Regions from separate parts of the Holdemania massiliensis genome, predicted to be linked through region 2. Evidence: a T-box and tRNA genes for the amino acid it is inferred to sense, from the RefSeq annotation. Region 2 holds a T-box; the other holds one or more tRNA genes.
The links. A T-box is a leader RNA that pairs with one kind of tRNA and senses whether it is charged. The one in region 2 lies ahead of trpS (tryptophan--tRNA ligase), so its partner is inferred to be a tRNA-Trp.
Positions count from the first base shown of each region.

Region 1: it encodes a tRNA-Trp, which carries the amino acid that the T-box ahead of trpS (tryptophan--tRNA ligase) is inferred to sense. The anticodon was not compared.

Region 1 covers NZ_JAKNTK010000001.1:1,469,101-1,475,963, reverse strand. Annotated here, with positions in the region: gene MCG46_RS06560 (diphosphate--fructose-6-phosphate 1-phosphotransferase) at 1-1,632, opposite strand, end outside; tRNA gene MCG46_RS06555 (tRNA-Glu) at 2,007-2,083, shown strand; tRNA gene MCG46_RS06550 (tRNA-Trp) at 2,089-2,162, shown strand; gene MCG46_RS06545 (phosphodiester glycosidase family protein) at 2,511-3,488, shown strand; gene MCG46_RS06540 (NTF2-like N-terminal transpeptidase domain-containing protein) at 3,500-4,576, shown strand; gene udp (uridine phosphorylase) at 4,677-5,456, shown strand; gene MCG46_RS06530 (WapI family immunity protein) at 6,022-6,252, opposite strand; gene MCG46_RS06525 (hypothetical protein) at 6,357-6,566, opposite strand; gene MCG46_RS06520 (hypothetical protein) at 6,674-6,863, opposite strand, start outside.
Region 2 covers NZ_JAKNTK010000001.1:2,027,589-2,034,451, reverse strand. Annotated here, with positions in the region: gene recD2 (SF1B family DNA helicase RecD2) at 1-920, opposite strand, end outside; gene MCG46_RS09310 (CPBP family intramembrane glutamic endopeptidase) at 937-1,635, opposite strand; gene mnmA (tRNA 2-thiouridine(34) synthase MnmA) at 1,632-2,774, opposite strand; gene MCG46_RS09300 (Spx/MgsR family RNA polymerase-binding regulatory protein) at 2,838-3,269, opposite strand; T-box leader at 3,509-3,723, shown strand; gene trpS (tryptophan--tRNA ligase) at 3,760-4,770, shown strand; gene MCG46_RS09290 (hypothetical protein) at 4,781-4,957, opposite strand; gene MCG46_RS09285 (YitT family protein) at 5,071-5,931, opposite strand; gene MCG46_RS09280 (asparagine synthetase B family protein) at 6,022-6,863, opposite strand, start outside.

The DNA of each region.
Region 1 (6,863 bases), 560 kb from region 2:
CGTTGTGATATCGCAGACTTCCGCTGGTCCGTAATACTGGATTGCGCCCGGATAAACAAAGCTTGTTTCTACTGCCCATTCTTCACGGTGGGCTTCAAAGAATTTGAACGGCTTGCCATCCAGTTCAACAAGTGCCTTTTTAATAACCGGCTTGTCTTCACCATGTCTTCTTTCGATGTTCATCATCTTAGTAATCGGCATGCCGCCGGCTGTCCATTCGCTGGCCGGATTGGACAGGTTGGAGATTTTTGACAGATAACCGTTATAGCCATACTGGATCAGCATGAACGCATTATAGCCTAACGAATAACAGTAATCTGAATCAAAGTTCGACGGGAATGCACATCTTCCTTCATAACCTAAGAAATGATGCAGGGCGCTGAATTTTCCCTTGTAGGTTCCAGCTTTCTTTCTCTCATCTAATTTATCCTTGACCAAGGCCGAGAATAATTTTTCAGATTCGATCAGTGAAACCTGAACGTTGCCATGCGGATCGCGTTCCAGGAACAGCTGCTGCTGAATGTTTTCAGGAAGAATCGCAAAGACACCCATCGATTCTTTAGTCAGTCCCTTTTCGATGAACGCATACTTCTCACTCCAAGTCGCAAGCGCATTGAATGCATCCGCTTTGCTTCCTGCAAGCAGTTCGTTGATTTCCTGAATTAACGCTGAGAATTCCGGTACAAATTCAACAACGCCTTCCGGAATGATCGCGACACCGAAGTTCATTCCCTTCGCCGCACGCTTTTCGACAGAATCCGCAATGTAATCCGCAATCTGGGAAAGCGACATTTTCTTAGCCGAAACTTCTTCTGAGATCAGGCAGATATTCGGTTGAGTTTCAAGTGCGCATTCCAAAGCAACATGCGAAGCGGAACGGCCCATGACCTTAATGAAATGCCAATATTTCTTCGCTGAATTCGCATCTCTTTCAATGTTTCCGATAATCTCGCTGTACGTCTTGGTCGCGGTATCAAAGCCGAATGAGCATTCAATATCTTCATTCTTCAAATCGCCGTCAATGGTTTTCGGGCACCCAATCACCTGAACACCGGTATCATGCGCCGCAAAGTATTCCGCCAGAACCGCTGCATTGGTATTGGAATCATCTCCGCCGATGATGACAATGGCCGTAATTCCGTGCTTTTTGCAGACATCCGCAACAATTGCAAACTGTTCATTGGTTTCCAGTTTTGTTCTTCCGGAACCGATGATATCAAAACCGCCGGTATTGCGGAACTGATTGATGTAAGCATCATCGAAAATCAAATAATCATCTTCAATCAAACCGATCGGACCGTTTTTAAAGCCATACAGAACGTTTTCCGTATTCGCTGCCTTTAAAGCATCATATAAACCGCAGATGACGTTATGTCCGCCAGGTGCCTGACCGCCGGAAAGAATGACGCCGACCACTTGCTTCTTGGCTTCTGCCGTGTTCTCACCCTGTACGAATGTGATTTCCTTTTTGCCGTATGTGTTCGGAAATAAGCGTTTGATTACTTCCTGATCGGCTGCGCTCTGAGTTTCTTCCCCTTCCTGAACTCCAATATTGGCAATACCATGCCGTAACATACCTGGGAGTTTCGGTGAATACTCATATCTAGCAGATTGTAGCGATGAAATTTTCATAATTAATCTCCTTCTCATTTTAGATACACGTAAATTTTAAGATATTTGATCTGAAAAGTAAACCAGTATTAGCGACTTCCAGCAGACAAAAATACCAAAAGAAATAAAGTGTTTAAGAAAAGCAGGAAGAAAGCTGAATTGAAATTCAAAAAAAGAAATGAAAACCTACCTTCGCTCAGAACTCATCGACAGAAGAAGGCTGTTCTTAGCAGCCTATTGAATAGGGGTATCCGATTTCCAAACAGATTTATCCGCTGCATTACAGGAAATTCGGTAAGTCATCTCTTGTTCCGATTCTGTTCTGCTTTCTTTTTTTATTTTTTTGTTGAAATCAGAAAAAGTTTATGCTATTATTACAAAGCAATCGAAAAATTGGCCCGTTGGTGAAGTGGCTTAACACAGCGCCCTTTCACGGCGTCATTCACGAGTTCGAATCTCGTACGGGTCACCATTTTTAGGGGTGTGGTTCAATGGTAGAACAGAGGTCTCCAAAACCTTTGATGGGAGTTCGATTCTCTCCACCCCTGCCACTATAACGTGAAAGCCTTTAACAAAAGGCTTTTTTTTTGTGTTTTGAAAAATCTATGCATTATATGCGCATTAAATATGCATTATATTTTTTCCATCTTTGCTGACTTGTTTATTTTTCTTTCCTAATCACTTCTTTCAAGATCATTTCTTTCTTTTTATTTTTTTCAGTATTTTTTAACAGGTACTTCTCAACGCTCTCCACTTCATTTCTTTTCGTCATGAAGTCTTCATTTATTTCGTCTGCACACGCATTGTTTTCTGGCGCGGTTGCCGATATAATTATGCTGTGGCTGAACACGAACAAAAGAAAGGAGTCGTATGAAGATCAAACTTCATACATGAAACAAATGACTAAAAAAAGAAAAGCGAAAAAATCCGGGATCTCCGCCGGAGCGCTGAGCGGTATCATCCTGGTCATGGTCTTAGCTGGTGCTGGGATAACCGGAACTTTAGCGCTCAATTCGATCTATCGCGGACCTTACAAAGCGTATACGCAGCATTTGCTGGAAACCATGGAGGAAGGCAGTCTGCAGTATAAAGCCGCTGGGCTGTTCTATTCCCAGGCTGAGCTGGAAGCGATCCGCAATCCGCAGCTGGCAGATGAAGAGGATAAACCAACCGCTTCAGAAAGTGCGGATAAGGACGCCATTGAAATTATTGATCTGAAGGGAACTACTTTTGAAGGTAAATTGATGATCGTTCACGATCCTTCACGCGTCTTCGTTGCCTGCAATCCGAATATGGATTCCGGAGCACCGGGGTATTCCGTTGAAAAGTACATTCAAGATAACAACGCGATTGCTGGAATCAATGCCGGGGGCTTTGAAGATGCCGGCGGCAACGGCAACGGCGGGACAGCTTATGGTATTGTCATTCATGATGGAAAGCTGATCAGCGGCAGACCTAACGAATTTACACCGGTTATCGGCATCAACAATGCCAACCAGTTAGTCGTTGGTGATATGACTGCCCAGCAGGCGCTGGATTATGATATCCGCGATGCGGTTACCTTTGGTCCCGTCTTCATTAAGAACTGGGACGTCGTCTTTGAAACCGGGCGGCATCCGGGACTTAATCCGCGCACAGTCATTGGACAGCGTTATGACGGCGCCTTTCTGCTGATGGTTCTGGATGGCCGCCAGCCGAGCAGCTTTGGCTCAACCTATCAGGATATCATTGACATCATGCAGCAGTATGATGCTGTTAACGCCGCCAATCTGGACGGCGGTAATTCTACTGTCATGGTTTATGATGGCGAAACACTGAATACCACCGTATCGATTAAAGGCGACCGCCGCGTGCCAACCGCCTTTATCGTGAAATAGGAGAAATTGCTATGAGTAAAAAACAAGGAATTCCCACCGGAACAGCCATGGCCATGATCGGGCTGATCCTGGTGATTGTAATCGGCGCTTCCGCTGGTGTACTCACCTTAGTCAATGCCAAGATGAGCGCTTATGAAAAAACGATGCCTAACGCCGCTTTGGAAGCTTACATGAAGAAAATCGAAAAACAGGATTATTCGGAATTATATGAACAGTTTCAGACACGAACCGGCAGCTTAAGCAGCGAAGCCGACTTCAATGCGACGATGAATACGATCTACGGAAATGTTGACTTCCAGGATCTCAGCTATGTCAAGGATGATAAAACGGCTGAAGGTCATGAAGGTACCTACGGTGTCTATTCTGACGGCAAAAAGGTTTCGACGCTGAATCTGCGCAAAGAGAACGATGCCTGGCAGGTAGAAACGATCATGCAGAGTTCCGGCAATCTAAGCTATCTGATTGATGCCCCGGCAGCCGCTCAGGTGAAAGTCAATGGCATTTTATTAGGCAGCGATTATGTAAAAGAAACACAGGTTCCAGCCGGCACCTTTGATCGCTATAAGACCAGCTCTGCCGCGCCTTCCGTGACACGTTATGAAATCAGCGAATTGATGTCGGAGCCGGAAATCTCAGCCGATGGCTACAAAGTAGTTAAAGACGCCTATGAAGAACGTTTCTATGTTGGAAGCGAAGCCGCCGGTGAAGTCAAAAACGCAGGTGAGAAGACGATGATTGCCATCGCTGAAGCCGCAGCACGTTATGCAACCGGCGACGGCAGTTTGGGAACATTAACTGGCTACTTTTTGACCGGCAGCGAATTTGCCACTAAAATCCGTACCATGGACAACCAATGGTATACTAGTCATGCCGGTGTTAAATTTGAAAACTCAGAGGTCATTGATCTGATCCAGATCGATGATGACGACTTAGTTGGCAAAGTGATTTTCGATTATACCGTATTGAGCAATACCTATGGAAACCGTACTTATCACTGTGGTTATCAAATTGTCCTGACGCGCAGCTCGGGCAACTGGAAAGCCGTTGACCTGGTCGTAAACAACGATCTTAACCCGGCCAACAACTAATCGGATAAAAGACTCAAAAAGCGACAAATGTCGCTTTTTTTGATGTCTGAGGTGTGGTACATTATAAGTGATGAAAGCCCTTTACAAAGGAGGAACAAGTATGATTGATTATACAGAAGGCTCAGGCAGACAATACCACATTGGTGTTGCGAAAGGCGAGGTCGGCCGTTATGTTTTGCTGCCGGGTGATCCAAAACGTTGTGCTAAGATCGCAGCCCACTTCGACAATCCAGTATTGATTGCAGATTCACGCGAATTTGTTACCTATACCGGCGAATTGGATGGGGTAAAGGTCAGTGTCACCTCAACCGGAATCGGCGGAGCTTCGGCTTCGATTGCGATGGAAGAACTGCATGTCTGCGGTGCAGACACCTTCATCCGCGTGGGTACCTGCGGCGGCATGGATCTGGATGTAAAAGGCGGCGATCTGGTGATCGCTACCGGAGCTGTCCGTTTTGAAGGGACAAGCAAAGAATATGCGCCAATTGAATACCCCGCTGTTGCTGATTTTCAGATCGTCAACGCTCTGGCTCACAGTGCAGAAAAGCTCAGCCTGCCTTATCATGTCGGCGTTGTCCAATGCAAGGATGCCTTTTATGGTCAGCACAAACCGGAAGAATTGCCGAACCATGAAGAACTGCTGCGCAAATGGGATGCCTGGGTTCGGATGGGCTGCTTAGCCAGCGAAATGGAATCAGCGGCCTTATTTATTGTCGGCGGTTATCTGCGCTGCCGGGTCGGTTCTGTTTTCCTGACCGTTGCCAATCAGCAGCGGGAGAAAGCCGGTTTAGAAAACATTCAGCATCATGACACCGAAGCGCCTATCCGGGCCGCGATTGAAGCGCTTCGCGAGCTGATCAAAGCTGATCAAAAACGCTAAGTGCAAATAACCTAAAGAATAATCTTTGAGTTCAGACAGAAAAAAAATCCAGCTAAGAAGCACTCAGCAATGCTTCCGAGACTGGATTTTTTAAATTTTAAACTTTTCCTTTTTTTTCATCCTTTTTCTGCGAAAGCAGCTTGCTGCATGAAATCAAGATGTCTTTGTCTGTGTCTGTCTGGCGCTTTATAAAAGACTATGATTTTTTTCAATAAGTATTTTGCGTGATGTGTATGCACTCAAACAAAATTTACCGCTATTGTAAATATATTTTTTCACCAATGCAAATTACTAATAATACAGCTTAAACTAGTCCGAGAAATTGTAATTTATTGTTTAATAATTAATGACAAATAATCACGAAATTTTTTAATTTCATCCCTAACCAACGTTAGTGAAAGAAAATTTTCTGTAAGTCCATCATTCCAAAAGAATATTTTCCATTCAAGATAAATATCTTGTATTTCATATCCTGGGCGAACATAAGTATATTTAGGATCATTTCTTAAATCTGTCTGCGGATATAATATAAAATTAAAGTCAGGTTCAAAAAACTCAATCTCATTTATCTTTGAATTTTTTTATCTAGGAGTTCAGTTAATGCAGTTTCCAGAGCTTCTACCTCACAGCACAAGAACACTTCATCATTTTCTTTATGATAATTCAGAAACTCACCTGATGAAAACGAAAAATCGCATTTACACCATTCACTATCCCAATTATCCTTGGATGATTGCTTATATCCATTAATCTGCAATTTGATGTTTATGCCACTCGCATCAATATCGAACCACATATTATCATCTCTTCCTGTAAGTTTTTATTTTACAATCTGTTTAGCTCCCACGATAAATTTGAAGTTAATTAATACTATGTTTCTTCAAATAATCCTGCTAAAAATTAGGATAAAACATTAGATACCTCATTTCTTTTACTTTCTAATTTTCTTCCAATCATGTCAAGTACTCCAAATATAATGAGACTGACAAGTACTGTCCCCAATACTAATGGCTTTACGCTTTCAGTTAAATCTCCAAAAAGCAACATCAGCATAAACTCTGCTCCACCTAAAAGTGTAGAAACTTGAATAATCCTAATCATATATTTCATGCTTATTTCTCTCCTTTCATCGCTGAATTAATTTTAACAACTCCTGATTTATCGGTTTGCACCTTCTTACCCAAAGACGAATGCTGCCAATCAACTACTATTTCCTATTAAGCGGATTGTTTAAGCGTCAGAATCCGTGTTTTCAGTTCTTCTTTGACTTCCAGCTCAGATGCCTGTTCCAAGACGATCAACAATTCAGGGGCAATTCCCTTAAGTGAGGTCTGCGCTAATTTTACCCAGCTCTCAAGCGTATCCAGCGCATAAGTACGGCAGCTGATCACCGGACACAACAAAGCG
Region 2 (6,863 bases):
GGATTGACCGGCTCCAGTTCTTCAAACGGGAACACGGTCAGAAACTGTGCGATCTGAACCTCTGCATCATATTGATCAACGTGATAGATGCGCCCTTCTTCTTCAACTAAACGCCGCTGCAGCAGCAGCGAGTCCAGCAGATCGTCAAAATGATAGGTTAATCCGGCGCACTGCCGCTGCATCTGCCGGGCCAGGCTCTCGCGGCTGACATAGGTATCGCCGCTTTGCATATTCATCTGGTCGACCAAGGCCACCATTGCCGCTTCCAACCGCCGCGGATCCTCCAGCTCAAAGCCCAGCGACATCGCCACCTTATCAGCCGTCGCAAAGCCAATTCCATCGACCTCATCGACCATCCGATATGGATTCTGCTGGATTTTTTCAACGGCTTCCTTACCGTAGATCCGCTCCAGCTTCATGACATGGCGCATTCCCAAGCCATGCGCGACAAAAAACTGAATCAGATTTTCAAGATCGTCATCGCTTTCCTTTAAGCCTTCCAGAATTGCCGTCCGGCGCTTCGCCGTCATTTTCGGTACGCGGTCCAAAACAGCCGGGTCCTTCTTGATTAAATTGATCGCGTCCTTGCCCAGAGCTTCGACGAGGGTTTCAGCATATTTTCTGCCGATGCCTTCAAACAGCGGCCCTGATAAAAAACGGATCAGGGAATCCTCGTCATCCGGCATGACGCGGTGAAACGTTTCCACCTGAAACTGCATGCCGTAGCGGGGATGATCGATATACAGCCCGCTGAGCTCCATCAGCACATCATCGTTGAACACCGGCAGATAGCCGGTAATTGTCACCTGCCGCTGCTGCAGATCATCGACGATAAACCGGGCGACCGTGTAGCCGTTGTCATCGTTGCGGAAAACAACCTGTTTCAGCTTGCCGCGGATGACATCGCGTTCCTCACTCATTTCCCTCATTCCTTTCCTACAGCAGAATCAGCACGACGCTGATCAAATTGTTCAGCCCATGCATGAACAGCGGACTGATCAGCGTCTGATTTTCTTCTTCTGCCGCACACAACAGATAACCCATCGTCCCATAGACAAGGATAAAGATGCCGTCGCTGAGATTTCCGCTTAAAAGCGAAGTGAAAACGTGCAGCAGCCCAAACAGAAAGCCGCTGACCCAAGCCGCATTGCGAAAGCTTGTACGGTTTCGTAGCGTTGCAAACACCGCTCCGCGAAACACCGTTTCTTCTACAATCGGCGCAAACACACACGTCACCAGAACGATCTGCAGCGGAGATTGGGTCAGCTGCTGAACAACGGTATCCTGATTCTGACTGCTTGACAAACCGGTGATCAGAATAATTGCCAAATTCAGTCCGTACATGATAAGCCACATCTGCACATAGTGCGTCAGGGAAGATTTGATGATATTTCGGCGGTTCTGCCGAAACCGCCGAAGATGCTCTTTTAACAACGGCCAGGCTGCCGTCACCGTGACCGCAAACACCCACAGATATACTGCATTTTCCAAGATCGGCTGCAAATGCTTAATCCCCAGCGGCTCAAGCAAGGAATAAAGCAGGCCGATCAGCATCGGATAAACAAACAGATAACCCACAAAATAGTTCGCCAGAATCAGCTGCACGCGCCGGCGTGAGAGTGTAAAAGGCTTCATTGCTCAAAGCTGCGGACTCGATCCGTCAGCGATTGGCCCTTGTGCCAGACTTCCTCGATCACACCGCCGCCCAGACATTGATCTTCCAGATAGAAAACCGCCTGCTGCCCCGGCGTCACCGAAGCCACCTGCTGGGGATAGGTCAGCTTCACTGTTGTTTCATCCAAAAACTCCAGCGTCACCGGATTGTCTTTCTGGCGATAGCGGAATTTCGCGCAGCAGGTCAATGTTCCCTGCGGCTTGGCTTTGCCCAGCCAGTTGACGCCGCTGACCAGACATGTATCGCTGAGCAGCCAGTCGTTGCTTTCGCCGCTGGCCACCAGCAGTTCATTGCGGACGACATCCTTGCCGACGACAAACCATGGGCCGCCCTCGCCGCCGATGCCTAAACCTTTGCGCTGACCGATCGTGTAGTACAGCACGCCTTCATGTTCGCCTAAAATCCGCCGGCTCTTGACATCGACAATCGTTCCGGACTTTGCCGGCAGATAATTCTTCAGAAATTCCCGGAAATTCCGCTCGCCGATAAAACAGATCCCCGTCGAATCTTTTTTTTCCGCAATCGACAGCTTCAGCTCCTTCGCAATCCGCCGCACCTCCGGCTTTTCGATCTCACCCAACGGAAAACATGTATGCGCCAAAGCTTCCGAAGCAACCTGACATAAGAAATAGCTTTGATCCTTATTCAGATCCTTGGCTTTGTACAGCCTGCTGAAATCTTCTTCATGCTGAACCCGCGCGTAGTGCCCGGTTGCCAGCGTATCAAAGCCCCGGCTCTTGGCGAAATCCAGAAAGCTGGAGAATTTAATGTATTTGTTGCACAGAATATCCGGATTCGGCGTTCTTCCCTTCTGATATTCCTGCAGGAAGTTGGAAAACACATGATCCCAATACTCTTTGACAAAATCGACGCGCAAAAGCTCTAACCCCAGACTGTCAGCGACACTTTTGGCATCCATCCAGTCTTTTTCCTGGGGACAGACATCGGCATCGGCATTAGGATTGCCTAAAAAGTCGTTGTTGGCCATGGAATCCCAATTGCGCATAAACGCACAGGATACGTCCAAACCCTGTTGTTTTAAAAGATAGGCTGCAACGGCGGAATCGACGCCGCCTGATAAACCGACCAATATTTTCATCGTGGATCCTCCCTTATGCTTTCTTTTGGATTGAGGAAAAAAACAAGCATCCGCAGATGCTTGTCAGGCTTCTTCCCGGATCTTGCCGCAGCCGGCGTAATTCGGACAGCTGGCGTTGCAGGACAGCTGTGCCAGCGACCGCAGCTGCTGGGGAACGAAGGCGTCGATCTCTTCCTCATCATAGCCGACCTGGAAGTTACGCTCATTCAGAATGATCGGCCGTTTCAGAACCGATGGATTTTCCTGAATAAAATGAACCAGCTCGCTGATCGTCATCTCATCCAAATCAATCGCATTCTGCTGGATGATCTTGGACCGTTTGGAAATAATATCCTCCGATCCATTTTCACTGCGCATCAACAAATGCCGGATCTCCGTTTCGTTGAGCAGGGTTGTAAAAATATTTTTTTCAAGATACGGTAGATTCCGCTCTTTCAGCCATTGTTTGACCTTACGGCAGGAAGCACAGCCAGGTGAAGTATACACTACGATCATAAATTGCACCGCCATTTCTATTTGAACACAATCAGACTGAAACCGGACTCAGTCCGCTCATGATTCCTTTTGAGCTTTTATCATACAATGAAACAGCCGGAAATTCAATCCGGCGGCCGCGGATTCTCTTGCAAATCGTCGGTTTTTTTCGATCCTTGCGGGCTTCCCCGCTTTCCGCTTCTTTCTTCAAGGTTATCTAAAAGCAGGCTTGCATGTTGCTTCCGTTTGTGCTTAAATGAAGGAAAGCAGTGAAGAAAAAGCAGTAGCGTAATTTCGTTGACATCCAGAGAGATGAGGGTTGGTGCAACTCATCCGCAGAAATTAAGTGAAATGGGTTTTCCGAGCTTTGGAAAGCATCAGTTTTCCAACGGAACAGGCCGTTATCCTGCATGAGCGGTTTTTCAGAACATCTGAAAAACAAGCTGGGTGGTACCACGCGTCAGGCGTCCCGGTTGTCGGGGCGCTTTTTTTATCAGAAAAGGAGAAAAACATGGAAAACACAGAAAAAAGAAAAGTCATGCTCAGCGGCATCAAGCCGAGCGGACAGCTGACCCTGGGCAACTATATCGGCGCCCTGCGCAACTTCGTCAAGTATCAGGATGAATATGAAATGCTCGTATTCATCGCCAACCTGCACTGTATTACTGTCTATCAGGATCCTCAGGAACTGAAAAAGAATCTCAAAGACGCAGTGGCGCTGTATCTGGCCTGCGGACTGGATCCCCATCAGGCAACGATTTTCTTGCAGTCGGATGTAAAGGAACATGCTCAGCTGGGCTTCATCATGAACTGCAACAGCTACCAAGGTGAGCTGAATCGGATGACGCAGTATAAGGACAAGGTAGCGAAGGGCGAAACGAATCTGACTGTCGGCCTGTATACTTACCCCTGCCTGATGGCGGCGGATATTCTGATTTATGATGCGGATTACGTTCCGGTCGGTGAGGATCAGAAGCAGCACGTCGAGCTGACCCGTGATATTGCCAATCGTTTCAACAACCGCTATGGACAGACCTTCCGGATTCCGGAGCCAGTGGTGCCGAAGGTCGGCGCGCGGATTATGTCATTAAGCGATCCGACGAAGAAAATGTCCAAGTCGGACAAAGGCGACAAGGGCTGCATCTACTTGCTGGAAGATCTGAAATCAGCCCGCAAAAAGATTATGTCTGCCGTGACGGACAACGAAGCCTGCGTTCGCTTTGACCCTCAGAACCAGCCGGGCATTGCCAACCTGTTAACGATCATGTCCTCTTTGTCGGGCGAGCCGATCGATGCGATTGTTGACCGCTTTGCCGGCAAGGGCTATGGTGAGTTCAAAGGGGCTGTAGCCGATGTCGTCTGCGGTGAACTGGAAACGATTCAGGCGCGCTATCAAGCGATTATCCAATCGGACCTGATTGAAAAAACCTTAGCGGAAGGAGCGGTTAAAGCCCAGCGGCTGGCCAGCCGCAAGCTGGAAAAAGTGCAGCGGAAGATCGGCATCGAGTTCCGCAAACGATAAACGGACAGCCTCAGCTGTCCGAATCCTGGGATGATTTGGATTCCAGGATTTTTTTATCGGCGTGTTTCCATGCCACACTTTGCCAGTAGCGCTGCAGCCGGCTTTCCTGCCGGGTCTTGGGCTGAATCAGATTGTCCGCCAGGTCCAGCATCTTCTGCAGCTTCGCATCGTTCACTCGATATTCCACAAACTTCGCCTCTTTCTTTGCCCCCAGCATACCTGCTGAAAAGCAAAAAATCTGTCGTTTTCCGTCTGATACGCAAAAAAAGACGTCCCGACTGGAGGACGTCTTACCCCTGGCTAATCCAGCGGCTTCTGATAATAATTTCCGATGATCTTATCGGTTTTGGAAACATTGATAAACACCTTCGGATCCACCTTACGAATCGCTTCGATCAAACCATGAACCTGATAGGCGTTGACCGTCATAAACAACAGGCACCGCGGGGTATGCGAGAACCCACCTTCTCCCCACAGCTTTGTAATCCCATGGCGGCAATAATGGAACACCGCGTCGCAGACCTCCTCCGGCTTCTCCGTGATGATAAACAGCGAATTCAGCTTGTAGCGCAAATGCATTCCCTGCACCACCTGAGTGCTGCAGAACTGATAGATAATCGAATACAAAGCCTGTTCCCAACCGAACAAAACCCCAGCCACGATTAACATCGCTGCATTGAAATACATGACATAGGACCAGGTTGGAGCGTTGTACTTGGTCGAAGCATAGATGGCGATAAAATCCGTTCCCCCGGAGCTGGCATCGGAACGCAGCGCGATCGAAATCGCCAGGCCGCCGACGATTCCGCCGAAAACCGCGATTAAAAGCATATCGCTGGTGATCGGAAAGGTCGGAAGCAGTTCGGTGAACAAGCTGGTCAGCGAATACTGCAATACAGAAAAGATCGTAAAACGATGACCGACGTATTTGTAAACTAACAGCGTCGGCGGAATGTTCAGCAGGAAATAGAAAACGCTGAACGGAATTTCAATGTTGCCGAATTTGCTCAGCGACATGCTGAACAGCCGGGACAGGCCGGCGAAGCCGCCCGGAAACAGATTGCCGGTTTCGACAAAGGCTTTCATCGCGATCGCATAAACAAAAGCGGAAATAATGACCGCAATCAATGTCCTGCAGTCTTTTTTGGCTTGGTTTGACATAACTTCTCCTCTTTTTTCCATTCCTCATTTTATCATCTTTATTTTGTCTTTCAAGCCAAAAAACAATCAAACAGACAGAGAATTGAAATTCTAGAATTCGATGCGGATCTGATACCGTCTTAACCACAGTTCCAGCTGAATGAAATAGGCCAGAAGCTGCGGTCCCATCATCAGCTGTCCAAACCAAGGCTTGGCAAAACTGCCGCCGTCGGTATCGATTAACTGCTGCAGAGCAGCGGGATCAAGCAGCTCGCACATCCGGCATTCCGGATCATTGAGCAGGCTCTGAAGGCGTTGTTTTACCCGCCGGGTATACTCCGGATGATACGTCTTCGGATATGGATTTTTCTTGCGGTGTGCAACCTGAGCCGGCAGCTTATCCTCAAACGCCATGCGCAGCAGACCCTTTTCCTCCCCTTTTAAGAATTTCATTGACCACGGTACGTTATACAAATACTGATACAATTTCGCATCGCAGAACGGCGCCCGCACCGTCAGTCCGGTCAGCTCGGCCATCGCTTCCTGGCGCTGAATCAAAGTCTGCATAAACCAATGAACGGTGAGATACGTCATCGTCTTCGCCCGCTGATCCTGCTCGCTGTCAAACGGATCCTTGGGTGCGCGCTGCACCGTCGCCCAATAGGCCGCCCGCATCGCGCCTTCATAATCCAGCTCGTTGATCGGCGCTCGCAGCAGCTTCACGCGCTGGGGCAGTGACTGCAGCCATGGAAATGATTTCAGATCGACAAGATCACTGCGGTAAAACCAAGGATAGCCGCCGAACAGTTCATCCGAACATTCGCCTGTCAGAACCGAATCCGTCTGTTCTTTGACCTTGCGGTACATCCAAAGCAGACTCGAATCCACATCCGCCATCCCCGGTCCATCCCGGCCGACCATCGCGGTTTCCAGCAGTTCTTCACACTCCCGCT